4 regions of the Cedecea davisae genome follow, and region 3 is predicted to be linked to each of the others. Evidence: predicted binding sites of a transcription regulator. Region 3 holds the regulator's gene; each other region holds the start of a gene.

Region 1 (3,084 bases), 1.0 Mb from region 3:
GCTGCCGGTTGCTTTCAACTGCTGGAACTGGCTCCAACTGGTGTAGGTCAGGCTGTAGTGAACGGCCCATTTCGGCGCCACTTTATTGTAACCAGACAGCTCCCACATTTCCGGCAGGTGCAGGCTCAAAGAACCCGGTACGGTTGCTCCGCCGGTGCCCGCAGGGATATGGTTGGCAGCAAGGGCGCCAGCAACCAGAGGTGGCAGCGCGCTTGAAGGCGGCAGGCTGCTCTTATAGTCGCCGTCGAAGTCCACTTTCACTTCTGAGCGATAGGTGAAGCCGTAGCGGTTGTCTTTATCAATTTCATAAAGGATACCGGCGTTCCAGCCGAAGCCCCATTCATCGCCCTTCAGATGAGCAATCTGAGTATCTGCCGGAATAGAGCCGACCAGTCCTTTATATTGAGCAGGAAGCTTGCTTGCCAGAAGTTGAGGCAAGTCACCTGCGTAACGCTCAATCTTCGCTTTAGCGTATACCGCGTCGAAACCGAGGCCGAAGCTCCAGTTACTGTTCAGGCGGTAAGCGCCGCTCAGGTTCAGGTTGAGGGTGGTCAGGTCGGTAGTACCGCCCATTGAACCAGCCGCGTAGTTGTCGTTGTATTCTGTTGCCAGGCCGTAGTTAGAGGTGACGGAAGCACCCCAGCCGAACTGGTCGTTAATCGGTGCAACAAAGTGCAGGTTCGGTACCCATGCGGTCGGCGCGATGTTTTTTGCATCAGTGCTTTTACCGGATGGTGAAGTGCCGGAGATATTCACGTCCGGGTCAACGAAGATGGCGCCAGCGGAGAAAGACGGGCGGTCAAACATCATAATTGTTGCAGGGTTGCGGCTTGCTGAACCCGCATTATCCGCCACTGCACCTTCCCCCGAATACGCTCGGCCAAGGCCAGAGGAAGAGAACTCGTTTAATTGAAAGCCGGCTGCGTAAGCCTGGGAAGAGACTATTGCCACTGCAACCGCGAGGGCTGACTTTGTAAACAGGTTTTTCTGGCTCATGACCAAAACCTCATTGATTTATTTTTATGCAAACATTGTTACGTACCGTAACAGGAGCGCGAATAGTAGGGACTGATCGGGTACAGAGAAATCAGACCAGTGGCGAGAGTATAGGTCTGACCAGAGAGGATGTTGCAAGTTTGTTTCTAAAGTTTTTCAAGTTTGATCTTAAAAACGAGATCTGGTTGGCAAAACCGCGGGGAACTTCCCCCCTGATGGGGGATGTAATTTGTTTTAGATCATTTTTAAGTGTGATTTCCGTCACTTGTAGACTTTGTGAGAATTATCAACTGGAGCAGAGACAACCGCGGGCGTAAAATAACGACAATTATTTTAACTATTCTCCATTTTAAGCTGCACTACAGAGGAAAGCGTGATGAGTAAAAATACCGCCGATGAAACCCCAGTTTGCTGCTGCATTGATGTCGGTTCCATTATCGACAACACCGATTGCATCGCTACCTACAGCCGCGTATTCGCTGACAAAAAGCAGGCTGACGAAGTGCTGGCGGCGTTAACCGCCAAAGCCCGCGAAGTGGAATCGGAACCTTGCCAGATCACCCCGCGTTATATCGAAGTGGCGGACGGCGTGCAGCTGGATATCGACTTCGTGTTCAGCTGCCAGGCTGAAACTATGATCTTCCAGCTCGGCCTGCGTTAATCCTTCCTTCTGCGCCCTCGATTTTCGAGGGCGTTCTCTTACGTTGTGTAATAATTCGTGTCGCCTCTCCCAATTTTTTAGCCAGCCAGTTGGCTGGATGTGAATTTTTAGTTAAGACTGTGATCAGGTCAGACCACTTTTTTGTCTGTATTCACTTTTTTTAGCAGGGGAGCGTTATGAGTCAGGCACTGCCGTTGATTACCCGCCAGGGCGATCGTATTGCCATTGTTAGCGGTTTACGTACGCCGTTTGCCCGCCAGGCCACGGCTTTTCACGGCATACCCGCCGTCGATCTCGGCAATATGGTGGTCAGCGAGTTGATGGCCCGCAGCGAAATCCCGCCGGAAGTCATTGAGCAACTGGTATTTGGCCAGGTTGTTCAGATGCCCGAAGCCCCGAACATTGCCCGTGAAATCGTCCTCGGAACGGGGATGAGCGTGCATACCGACGCCTACAGCGTTAGCCGCGCCTGCGCGACCAGCTTCCAGGCAGTGGCAAACGTGGCTGAAAGCCTGATGGCCGGAACCATTCGCGCCGGGATTGCCGGAGGCGCAGACTCCTCATCCGTGCTGCCTATCGGGGTGAGTAAAAAGCTGGGCCGTACTTTAGTGGATGCCAATAAAGCGCGTACCCTCGGCCAGCGCCTGAAACTATTTTCCAAATTACGCCCGCGTGACCTGCTCCCGGTTCCTCCGGCTGTTGCCGAGTATTCAACCGGCCTGCGAATGGGCGATACCGCCGAGCAGATGGCGAAAACCCACGGCATTACCCGCGAACAACAGGACGCGCTGGCTCACCGTTCCCACGAACGTGCCGCTCAGGCCTGGCAGGAAGGTAAGCTCTCCGAAGAGGTGATGACCGCGTTTATTCCGCCTTATCGTCAGCCGTTTGCCGAAGATAATAATGTGCGTAAAGGCTCGAGCCTCGCCGATTATGCGAAGTTGCGCCCGGCCTTTGACCGCAAGCACGGCACGGTAACCGCAGCAAACAGTACACCGCTTACCGACGGTGCGGCGGCAGTCATCCTGATGACTGAATCCCGCGCAAAAGAGCTCGGCCTTAAACCGCTGGGCTACCTGCGCAGCTACGCTTTTACCGCTATTGATGTCTGGCAGGACATGCTGCTTGGCCCTGCGTGGGCTACGCCGCTGGCGCTGGAGCGCGCCGGGATCACGCTAAACGATCTCACCTTGTTTGATATGCATGAAGCCTTTGCCGCTCAGACGCTGGCTAATTTGAAAATGCTTTCCAGCGAAAACTTTGCCCGCAACGTGCTTGGGCGCGCCCACGCCACGGGCGAGGTGGACGATGCCAAATTCAACGTGCTGGGCGGGTCTATTGCCTATGGTCATCCGTTTGCTGCCACCGGGGCGCGAATGATCACTCAAACTCTGCACGAGCTGCGCCGTCGCGGCGGCGGCTTTGGC
Region 2 (3,084 bases), 2.2 Mb from region 3:
GGCGGGCCAGCCCAATCCGCCAAAAGTGCAGGCATTTTTTGAAGTACCGGAGCAGGGCGATTGCGTTGACCTGAGCGCCTTTAGCTTCGCCGAGATTAACTGGCTACCGCGTAAACCTGCGGCGGCAACGCACGGAGAATGCCTGATTCAGGCGGTGAAAACCCATGCCCGCGTGCCGGAAAGCAGCCATCATGAAGATGTGCGGGAAGAGGCCGAGGATGAGCTGCTGTGGGACAAAGCGACTACCGGCAGTAATGAGTTTTACGGCTGGGTGGCGGCCGAGTCCACCGTGGTTAAGCTGCTGCGTCGCCATTTGATAGGCGAGCGGGGCGTGGAGCACGAGGCGATTAACTTTATGGCCTATTGGGCGAAAGGGCGCGTGCGCTAACAAAAAGGGCGGCCATCATGGCCGCCCTGCGAGTCAGATCTTCTTCAGCTCCGGCAGCAAACGTACCGTCGTTTTGACTATCTGCATTAACTCTTCGTAGCTGGCGTTTTCCCGCGCGCTGACCGACATTCCCTGAATAATACAGCACAGATATTTTGCCAGGCAGCGCACATCGCGCTCTGCCGGTATTTCCCCTTTCTGCTGATGCTGCTCAAGGAAGCGGATCAGCGTCTGCTCCTGCACGGCGTGCCGGGCCTTTATCGTGGCGGCAATATCTTCCGAAGAAGCCGCCAGCACCGACGAGGTGCAGATAATAAAGCAGCCCGCGGGCGTACTTTTGTCGGTAAAACATTTTGCCACCGCAGAGAGATAGTTCTCCAGCGCGGTTTCCATCGTCTGCTCTTCGCACAGCAGGCAGGCTTCATGCTTTGCCGCAAACCGTGCGATGTAGCGGTCCAGCACCGCGCGGAATAGCCCTTCTTTGTTGGTGAACTCCGCATACAGCGTGGGCGCTTTTGCCCCGGTGGCTTCTACCAGATGCGCCATGGATGTTGCTTCATAGCCATGCTGCCAGAAGAGTGTCATGGCCTTGTCGAGTGCCGCTTCCCTGTCAAACACTTTTGGACGGCCACGGCTTTTTTTGCTGCAACTTAATGTCTCGGTTGCCATATCTGCCGTTTAACCTCTGTCTAATTAGTGAACACTTATTATAAAAATAATCGACGACAGTAGCCAGAGGCTTGTTATGAAAAATAATTATTTCTTATCACAATGAAAAATAGCGCTTTTTTTAATTACTTAACGTTCGTTATTAAAATGTGTTGACGTGTGACGCAGATCACGTTTATCATTTTTCTATCGATCGTTAACTAATTCGGGTTGGCGACCTAAATAATCACCTGCTTAGGACATTTACGATGAAAACTTTAACTACTCTGTTCGCTGCCGCCGTACTTAGCTCACTCTCATTCGCAAGCTTTGCGGCTGTTGAAGTCTCCGCCACTCCGGCCGGTCAGCAGAAAGTCGGCACCATCAGCGCGGACGCGGGCAGTAATCTCTCTTCCCTGGAAGAACAGCTGGCCGCCAAGGCCGATGCAATGGGCGCTAAATCGTTCCGTATTACCTCCGTTAACGGTCCGAACACCCTGCACGGTACAGCAGTCATCTATAAATAAGCCGGACGTTAACCCTCAATACGTTTGACCTTATTCGTTATATGCCACTGCAAGCAAAAGGCCCTGTCTTTCGACAGGGCCTTTTTTTTACGCATAAAATCTGAATCTAGATTTCGTTTGCTGGCTGGTCAGCCGTATGAGCATTGACGTTAACCGGCATCCCGGAGCGGTGCTCCATTGCCTGCGCCATGACCTGAGCGTCGGTCTGCGGCGCGTCACGGAACTGCTTCATCGGCTCGTTGAGCACAATCGGCAGCACTTTTGGATCGTCATCAATGGCTTTGGACAGCGGCTGGTGAACTTCAACCAGGCGGGAACCATCCGGCTCGATGGAGGTTTTAATTGGCGTATTGATGATGCGCACCTGGGTGCCGACCGGAACCTTGTTAAATAGGGCTTTAATGTCACCGTCGCGCAGGCGAATACAGCCCGAGCTTACGCGCATCCCGATGCCGAAGTCGGCGTTGGTGCCGTGCAGCAGGTAAACACCGCCGAACGCCGCGAGGCGGATCGCATGGTGGCCCATCGGGTTATCCGGCCCCGCAGGAACCACGGCAGGCAACTTCACGCCCTGAGCCAGATAGCGGGCGCGAATATTTGCCGTTGGCGTCCAGGTTGGGTTGGCGCGTTTATCGGAGATCTTTGTCACCATTGTTGGAGTCAACGTATCGCCACCCAGCTGGCCGATGCCAATCGGGTAAACGGTGACGCTATTTTGCCCGGCAGGGAAGTAATAGAGGCGCAGCTCGGCGAGGTTGATAACAATGCCTTCGCGCGGCACGTCCGGCAGCAGCATCTGGCGTGGGATGGTCAGCACGCTACCGGCACGCGGAACGTAAGGATCGACGCCCGGGTTGGCCTGCAATAAAGCCAGGAAACCGACGTTGTACTTCTTGGCAATCGCCTCCAGCGAACCGCCGTCGTTCTCAACCTGGTGGAACAGGTTTTTGCCAATCAGGCGACTATTGGCGGCCGGAAGCGGGTAATCGTTAGCGCTGGCGGGTAGCGCAATAATCGCCGCGCCCATCAGGGCCACGGCGGCAAACCAGCGGCGGAATAACAAAGTACGCGTTGCAAACATAGCTTAAACCCTGCGTTTAAAATGGCTAATTTTATTAGACAGATAGACGCCAATTATCGGCTAGCGGAATGTCGGGAAGTCCTGGGAGATTGCAAAGAATGTGTAAATGTCACAGAAAGTTGCGCCTTACCGGGCGGTAAGGCGCAGAGGGTTATGTGGCGGCGTTTTCCGCCAGGCTGTTCATGAAGTTACGCACCCATTCCATCCGCGTTTTGCGGTCGGCAAGTTCCTGAATAAACTTCAGGCGGGTCGGTCCGTCGAGGCGGAAATGCTGCGGCTGCTTTTGCAGCAGGCCAATCAGCCAGACCGGATCAACATGGTTTTTCTCGGCAAATTCAATCACGCCGCCTTTCTCGTTACCTTCAATCTTACGCACGCCGAGCTTCTGCGCCTGCTGGCGCAGGGCGGCGATGTCCAGCAGATTGCGGGCCGCGTCCGGC
Region 3 (3,084 bases):
CGTGGGCGTTCTGGCGCAGCAGGCCGGTTTGCCACTGCGGCCAGAGCCAGACCATGCCGCCGAAGGCTATCAGGCAGCCGAGCAGGGTGTCTATCAGCCTTGGAATGATGTAGCTCTCGGCGCTCAGCGTAATCAGCTGGAGGGTGTATACCGCCGTGACGGTGAAGCCGATGGTCGCCCAGCCGTAGCTTTTGCGGATAAACAGGTAACTTACCAGGGTAATCGCCAGCATTGCCAGCAGCGTGTAGCTGTCCGGGACGTGGAAGTGCAGGGTTATCCCGGCGATACACAGGCCCGCCATGGTGCCTGCCGCCCTGTGGACGATGCGTACCCGCGTTGCGCCGTAGCCGTTTTGGGTGACGAACATGACCGTCATCAGGATCCAGTAGGGCTTTGGCAGATGTAAAAACGAGCCGAGCAGGCTGGCGATAGTCAGCATTACGCCGAGGCGGGCGGAGCTGCGCAGCGCGGAGGATTTGAACGAGAGGTAATTCCTGAGCGCCGGGAAGAACGGCAGGCGGCGCTCCCTGTCCTCCATCAAATCCCGGACGTAGAGCGGGCGCTGGGTTTTCAGCACCCGGGCAATGCGGCTGAAGTGATAGTGGCAAAACTGCCCGACCGGGTTATCAGGGTTCTGGCGCGCAATCTTTTCCAGGGCGTCTATCTGTTTTTCCATGGTGAAGCGCGTGGGATAGCGGTGATAAAGGATGTCATCCGCCAGTACCCGCAGGCGGGCGGCAATAGTTTGTGCATTCCAGCGGATAACGGCCTCGGCGTGGCTTTGCTCCACCAGCTTTTGAACCTCTTCCGGCTGATGCAGGCTAACCGAAATATGCTCCTGTAAATCGAGCGCGACCTGAAAGGCACGCAGCAGCCGCTTATAGCCGTTCTGCTGATTGGCCGACAGCATGTGGAGCTGCTGGTAACAGGTGGTTATCAGATCCACGGCTTTTTGCTGGCGAACCAGCAAAGGCGGCAGCGCCTTTTCCGGATCGGTGTGCTGGGTCAGCATGCTGTATTTCGCCTCGCAGTAATCCGCCAACTGCCGGTAGAGCAGGCTCAGCGACTCCCGCAGCGGCTGCTCGCGCCACATCCTGAACCAGAACCAGTTGAATGCGCCGTACCAGATGGTGCCGGAGATATACAGCAACATCGGCTTCCAGATGGGCATATTCCCGGCCATGCTAAGCGTGAAAATGGCGGCAATCAGCGAGGCGGGCAGCAGGCGGGCGTGCAGCGAACTTATCTCCGCCGTTACGCCCAGCAGCAGGGCCATGACGATGAGTATCGCCGGCAGCGGTACGCTGGTGTAGAGCAGCAGAAGCTGCATTATCAGGCTGCTGACGGCAAACAGACTACCGCCGATAATCAGGCGTTTAAAGAAGCGTTTGTGGGGTGTGTCCAGCCCGGCGATGTTGCAGCAGGCGGGAACTAATGAGAACAGCAGGCCGTTTTGCAGGCTGCCGAGTACCAGACCGACGGCGACGGGAAGGCACAGCACCAGCGTTTGCCGCAGGGCGTAGTTAACCTCGGGATGGTAAATTAATCTTTTCCACATAGCCTGAATTGTAGAGACAAAAAAGGCGTGTTACCGAAGCGACACGCCTTTTTTTGCACTGATTAACGAGTGCCGTAGACGACAATCGTTTTCCCGTGTGCGGAGATGAGGTTTTGATCTTCCAGCATTTTCAGAATACGGCCAACGGTTTCGCGGGAGCAGCCCACGATCTGGCCAATTTCCTGACGGGTGATTTTGATCTGCATACCGTCCGGGTGGGTCATCGCGTCCGGCTGTTTAGCCAGGTTGAGCAGCGTCTGTGCGATACGGCCGGTTACGTCGAGGAAGGCGAGGTTGCCGACTTTCTCGGAAGTTACCTGCAGACGGCGAGCCATCTGGGATGAGAGACGCATCAGGATATCCGGGTTAACCTGAATCAGCTGACGGAATTTTTTATAAGAAATTTCAGCTACTTCGCAGGCCGATTTGGCTCGAACCCAGGCGCTACGCTCCTGACCTTCTTCGAACAGCCCTAATTCACCAATGAAATCACCCTGATTCAGATAAGAAAGGATCATCTCCTTGCCTTCTTCATCTTTAATCAGAACAGCTACGGAGCCCTTGACGATGTAGTACAGCGTCTCCGCCTTTTCACCCTGGTGAATCAGCGTGCTCTTCGACGGATACTTATGAATGTGGCAATGAGACAAGAACCATTCGAGAGTCGGGTCTGTTTGCGGTTTGCCAAGCACCATGCGCGGTTATCCTCTGTTGTAAACTGGCTACCAAAGACAAGACTCGGAACCTCTTGTCTGGCGTTGCAATCGTGAAATTTTCCCAAGCCCTGGGAGCTGGCGAGCAGGTCAATCCTGCGGCCTGTAATTAGTCGTTTCCTCTGCTTACGTGCATCAACGTCTCTGTCCCGCAGCAGCATCCGGATTGTTTTAGCATAGCTTTTGGTAAGTGTCTTGTATTGTCTCGTTTCAGCATGACCTGGATCGCCTTACGTTGCCAGTTTTGGCCCAGGCGCGTAATCTGAAAGAAATTTTTCTCAACTGGGAGTACGCAAATGCAGGCACGAGTTAAATGGGTGGAAGGCATGACCTTCCTCGGTGAATCCGCTTCCGGCCACCAGGTTTTGATGGACGGTAACTCCGGAGATAAAGCACCAAGCCCGATGGAAATGCTGCTGATGGCCGCCGGGGGCTGTAGCTCGATTGACGTGGTTTCTATTTTGCAAAAAGGCCGCCACGCGGTGACCGACTGCGAAGTGAAGCTGACGTCCGAGCGCCGTGAAGAAGCGCCGCGCCTGTTCACGCATATCAACCTGCACTTTGTGGTTACCGGCAAAGACCTGAAAGACAGCGCGGTCGCTCGTGCCGTCGAGCTGACGGCAGAGAAATACTGCTCGGTCACGCTGATGCTGGAGAAAGCGGCAGAGATAAGCCACAGCTATGAAGTGATCGAAGGGTAATATTCGGGATGGGCGGTGTCGGCACCGCCCATGTCGGATTAAGCTATCTTCCTGCCCTGCGCCAATTTCTCTACCAGCGGCGCCATAATCAACTCCATCGCCAGCCCCATTT
Region 4 (3,084 bases), 1.5 Mb from region 3:
CATTCAGGCCATCTCGTTCCAGACGAGCGCTGGCGTGGGCTTCCTGTAATCCTTCTCTGGTGGTGTTGAGGTTAACCAATGTTTCAGCGATGCCGTTTTTGGCTTCCTGGGCCGCACGCATAGAGAGCGTGCTTTTTTTATTACGGTTCTTGGTTTGTACGGTCATGGTGGTGCTCCTGTCGCCGGGCAGCAGCCGACCATTTTGCGGTTAGCGCCTTATTAAGGGCGGCCGAAAATAGTCTGCGGTAGCACAAACGATCGGTTTCAAATTAATTTCGGACACGGCTTCCCGCTATTTATTATTTGAAATAAATTGAACGGAAAATTATTTATTTTTATTTGGGCATTACTAATCCGCCTGATGTTTATGTGAAAACATCAGTGAATATTCAGGCACCAATAATGGCTTAACTCAGCGTAACGTGCAGGCGCAGGCGGCTCGGTAGAGCGCGCACGGCATCACAACGCAACGGCTGAATCAGGCGGCGGAGGGTCGACTTTGTGGGTCTTCGCTATCGGAGAAGCTGCAACGGCGCTCCAGCTGGCCGGTCACAGGACTGACGCGCCAGTTAGTGATGCGTTGCTTCAACTCACTGATTTTCGAAGAGAAAATTGAGTTTGGCTGTTTTTTGCGTGCGGACAAAACCCGATCGCGGGGCGGCCGGACACGCAAAGTTGATGTCACTGTTTTGACACCAGGAAAAAGGGTAGATTTGAAGTTCATAACACACCTCGGGACCGTGAAAACCCTGGTCGAGGTGGGACAACACAAGAGCATCAGGCTCCGGCGAGACACACCAAAACGAAGAAGTGATCACAATCGATTTCATGTTTACTTTCCCGAACAGCCTTTAAGGCAATATTCGGGCAGCTACTAAATTCAGTATCCATTAGTCTCTTATGTCAGGTTAGGAAAGGCCGCAACTTCGGCCCGTGAAATCTACCCATGCCTAATAGTATTGTCAACCCGTCAGGGAAGATTAAATTTATTCGTTTATATTTCAGTTAGGAAATATTGAGGGTTAAGGAATTAAATATTAGGGATTTGAGAATATGTCTGGCTTACCCGGACATGTGGCCGAAAGGAGAGAGGACGATCGGTCGTGCTGTTTTTGCCTTCCTCCCGGAAAAACGAACAAGGATGAGGAGGCAACCGCAAAAGCAGCATTAAGAATTTTCCTTAAGCTAAATCAATTCCGGGCTGCAATGCTGATTTTTGGCCCACAAGCCTTGATTTGAAACAAAATTTAACGCTTATGGCGGTTGATATACGCCGTTAGTGTGATAAAAATCACATTCAGGCGGCAGGGGAACTGCTGCCGGCAACCCGTCTTGTTTAGTTGATTAAGTTAGGTCGAACGTTATGGATGCGAAACCAACTCGCAGTCCCGGCGGTAAAATCGCGCTGTGGCTGTTTTATGCTTTTTGTTTGTACATTGTCTGGGCGATGATTCGCTACTTTTGGGTGGTCAGCAACGTAACCGGCGGCGATCTCGGGACTTTCGGCGGAAAACTGCTTGGCGCGTTAATGGGGCTGCTGGTGCTTGGCTCCGTGGCGGCTGTGCTGGGATGGCTTGCGTGGTACACCCGGCCGCGGGCTTATCCGGCCCGCATCAGGGATAACCGCCTGCGCTGAATTCGAAAACTTGCGCTCTGAATGGCATTCTTATGCATGTGATTCAGAGCGCAAACCCTCCCTCTGGTTTACCTCTTCCGGTCTTTGATTTAATTCCCCGCGCGCACGCTCTTTTTATTAATTAACATTTGTTAAGCTCGTTATAAATAATCCCTTGTAAAAAACAGGCATATAACTCTGTGTTTATATCTGTGCGTAAAGTCACGTTTGTTATTTTTCGAACTGTCTACACTGCACTCATATTTTCAGGAGAAGCCATGCACGCTTATATTGTTCGGACCTTTATAGTTTGCCGCCTGATGTTGCTGTCCGCCAGCAACAAGGTGCGCATCTGTCTGAATAATAGCTGCTGGTTCAACGTGGTTAACGAGCTGGAAAAAGATACCTCAGTTTATTCCGAATGTATCGATAACGAGTTCGCCGCAAATTGGTCACGGCTGTGGTGCAGCGCCGGGAAATTGTATAACGAGTTATGCCATGGTCATGCTCAGTTATTAAAAACGCAGCGCGCTGTCAGTCGGCCATGCCGCCTGGCTATCCGTAAGCGCTACGAGCTTGCCTTCCTGTTCCGTATTTCCAGTCTGCATCAGCTGATGATGTGCCTCCACGCCAGCGGCGACTCGGGAGATACAGCTATGCAGCAAGTCGTTCTCCCCCGAAGCACAATGCGCTTTTCAGCCATTGTGCTTTTTTTATTGCTTAAATTCAGCCCGATAAGGAGTTGTTATGTATATCGTTTGTGTTGCAGCCTGTCCGACGGGCGTCGCCCATACCTACATGGCTGCGGAAGCGCTTGAAATGACCGGCAAACAGCGCGGCCATGAAATTAAAGTTGAAACCCAGGGCAGCATGGGCGTTGAAAATGAAATCAGCGCCGAAGATCTCGCCAGAGCCGATGCGGCGATAATCGCCGCGGACGTGGCGATTACCGGCCGGGAACGTTTTGACGGCATGATGAAGCTGGAGTGCAGCGTAGCGGACCCTATCAAGTTCGGCGACGCCGTTTTTGAGGCGATAGAGGCGGAGTGTGCAAATGGCTAAATTCAGGGCAGAGGGGAAATCCCAAACCGGAACCGAGATTAAGAATGCCATTATGACCGGGGTGTCATGGATGCTGCCGTTTGTTATCGCCGGGGCGGTGATTATGGGCATCGCGCGCATTGGGGCATCCCTGTACGGCATCGACAATATCTGGGACGCCAGCCATGCCCAGGCGGCCAGCATTGCGGTGCAAACGCTGCATAAATTCGACGGTTTTGGCGGCCTCGCGCTTTCCCTGATGCTGCCGGTTGTGGCCGGGTATATCAGCTTTGCCATTGCCAACAAACCCGGTCTGGCTCCGGGGATGATTGGCGGCCTGCTTGCCAGCAGCCTCGGCACCGGGTTCCTCGGCGCACTGGCTGCGGGGTTTGTGGCGGGCTACATCGTGCGTGGGCTGGCGACTTATA

The links. The regulator CRP, encoded in region 3, controls carbon source genes, mostly activating them, when cyclic AMP is high. The targets are predictions, from matches to a motif close to ATGTGANNNNNNTCACAT.
Region 1: ACG1VR_RS06565 (YfcZ/YiiS family protein) is a predicted target of CRP. The motif match lies at 1,246-1,263, and genes of this name have one in related genera.
Region 2: bhsA (multiple stress resistance protein BhsA) is a predicted target of CRP. The motif match lies at 1,215-1,232, and genes of this name have one in related genera.
Region 4: drpB (cell division protein DrpB) is a predicted target of CRP. The motif match lies at 1,280-1,297, and genes of this name have one in related genera.

The regions. Positions count from the first base shown of each region.
Region 1 is NZ_CP172054.1:1,273,964-1,277,047, forward strand. Features, by position in the region: gene fadL (long-chain fatty acid transporter FadL) at 1-996, opposite strand, end outside; gene ACG1VR_RS06565 (YfcZ/YiiS family protein) at 1,373-1,657, shown strand; gene fadI (acetyl-CoA C-acyltransferase FadI) at 1,834-3,084, shown strand, end outside.
Region 2 is NZ_CP172054.1:3,012,356-3,015,439, reverse strand. Features, by position in the region: gene ACG1VR_RS14445 (siderophore-interacting protein) at 1-388, shown strand, start outside; gene ACG1VR_RS14440 (TetR/AcrR family transcriptional regulator) at 422-1,057, opposite strand; gene bhsA (multiple stress resistance protein BhsA) at 1,306-1,563, shown strand; gene ACG1VR_RS14430 (L,D-transpeptidase family protein) at 1,670-2,644, opposite strand; gene mfd (transcription-repair coupling factor) at 2,796-3,084, opposite strand, start outside.
Region 3 is NZ_CP172054.1:228,341-231,424, forward strand. Features, by position in the region: gene ACG1VR_RS01430 (YccS/YhfK family putative transporter) at 1-1,558, opposite strand, end outside; gene crp (cAMP-activated global transcriptional regulator CRP) at 1,621-2,253, opposite strand; gene ACG1VR_RS01440 (OsmC family protein) at 2,568-2,972, shown strand; gene ACG1VR_RS01445 (phosphoribulokinase) at 3,011-3,084, opposite strand, start outside.
Region 4 is NZ_CP172054.1:1,737,961-1,741,044, forward strand. Features, by position in the region: gene mgtA (magnesium-translocating P-type ATPase) at 1-166, opposite strand, end outside; gene drpB (cell division protein DrpB) at 1,364-1,636, shown strand; gene ACG1VR_RS08585 (hypothetical protein) at 2,131-2,280, opposite strand; gene ACG1VR_RS08590 (PTS fructose transporter subunit IIB) at 2,363-2,677, shown strand; gene ACG1VR_RS08595 (PTS fructose transporter subunit IIC) at 2,670-3,084, shown strand, end outside.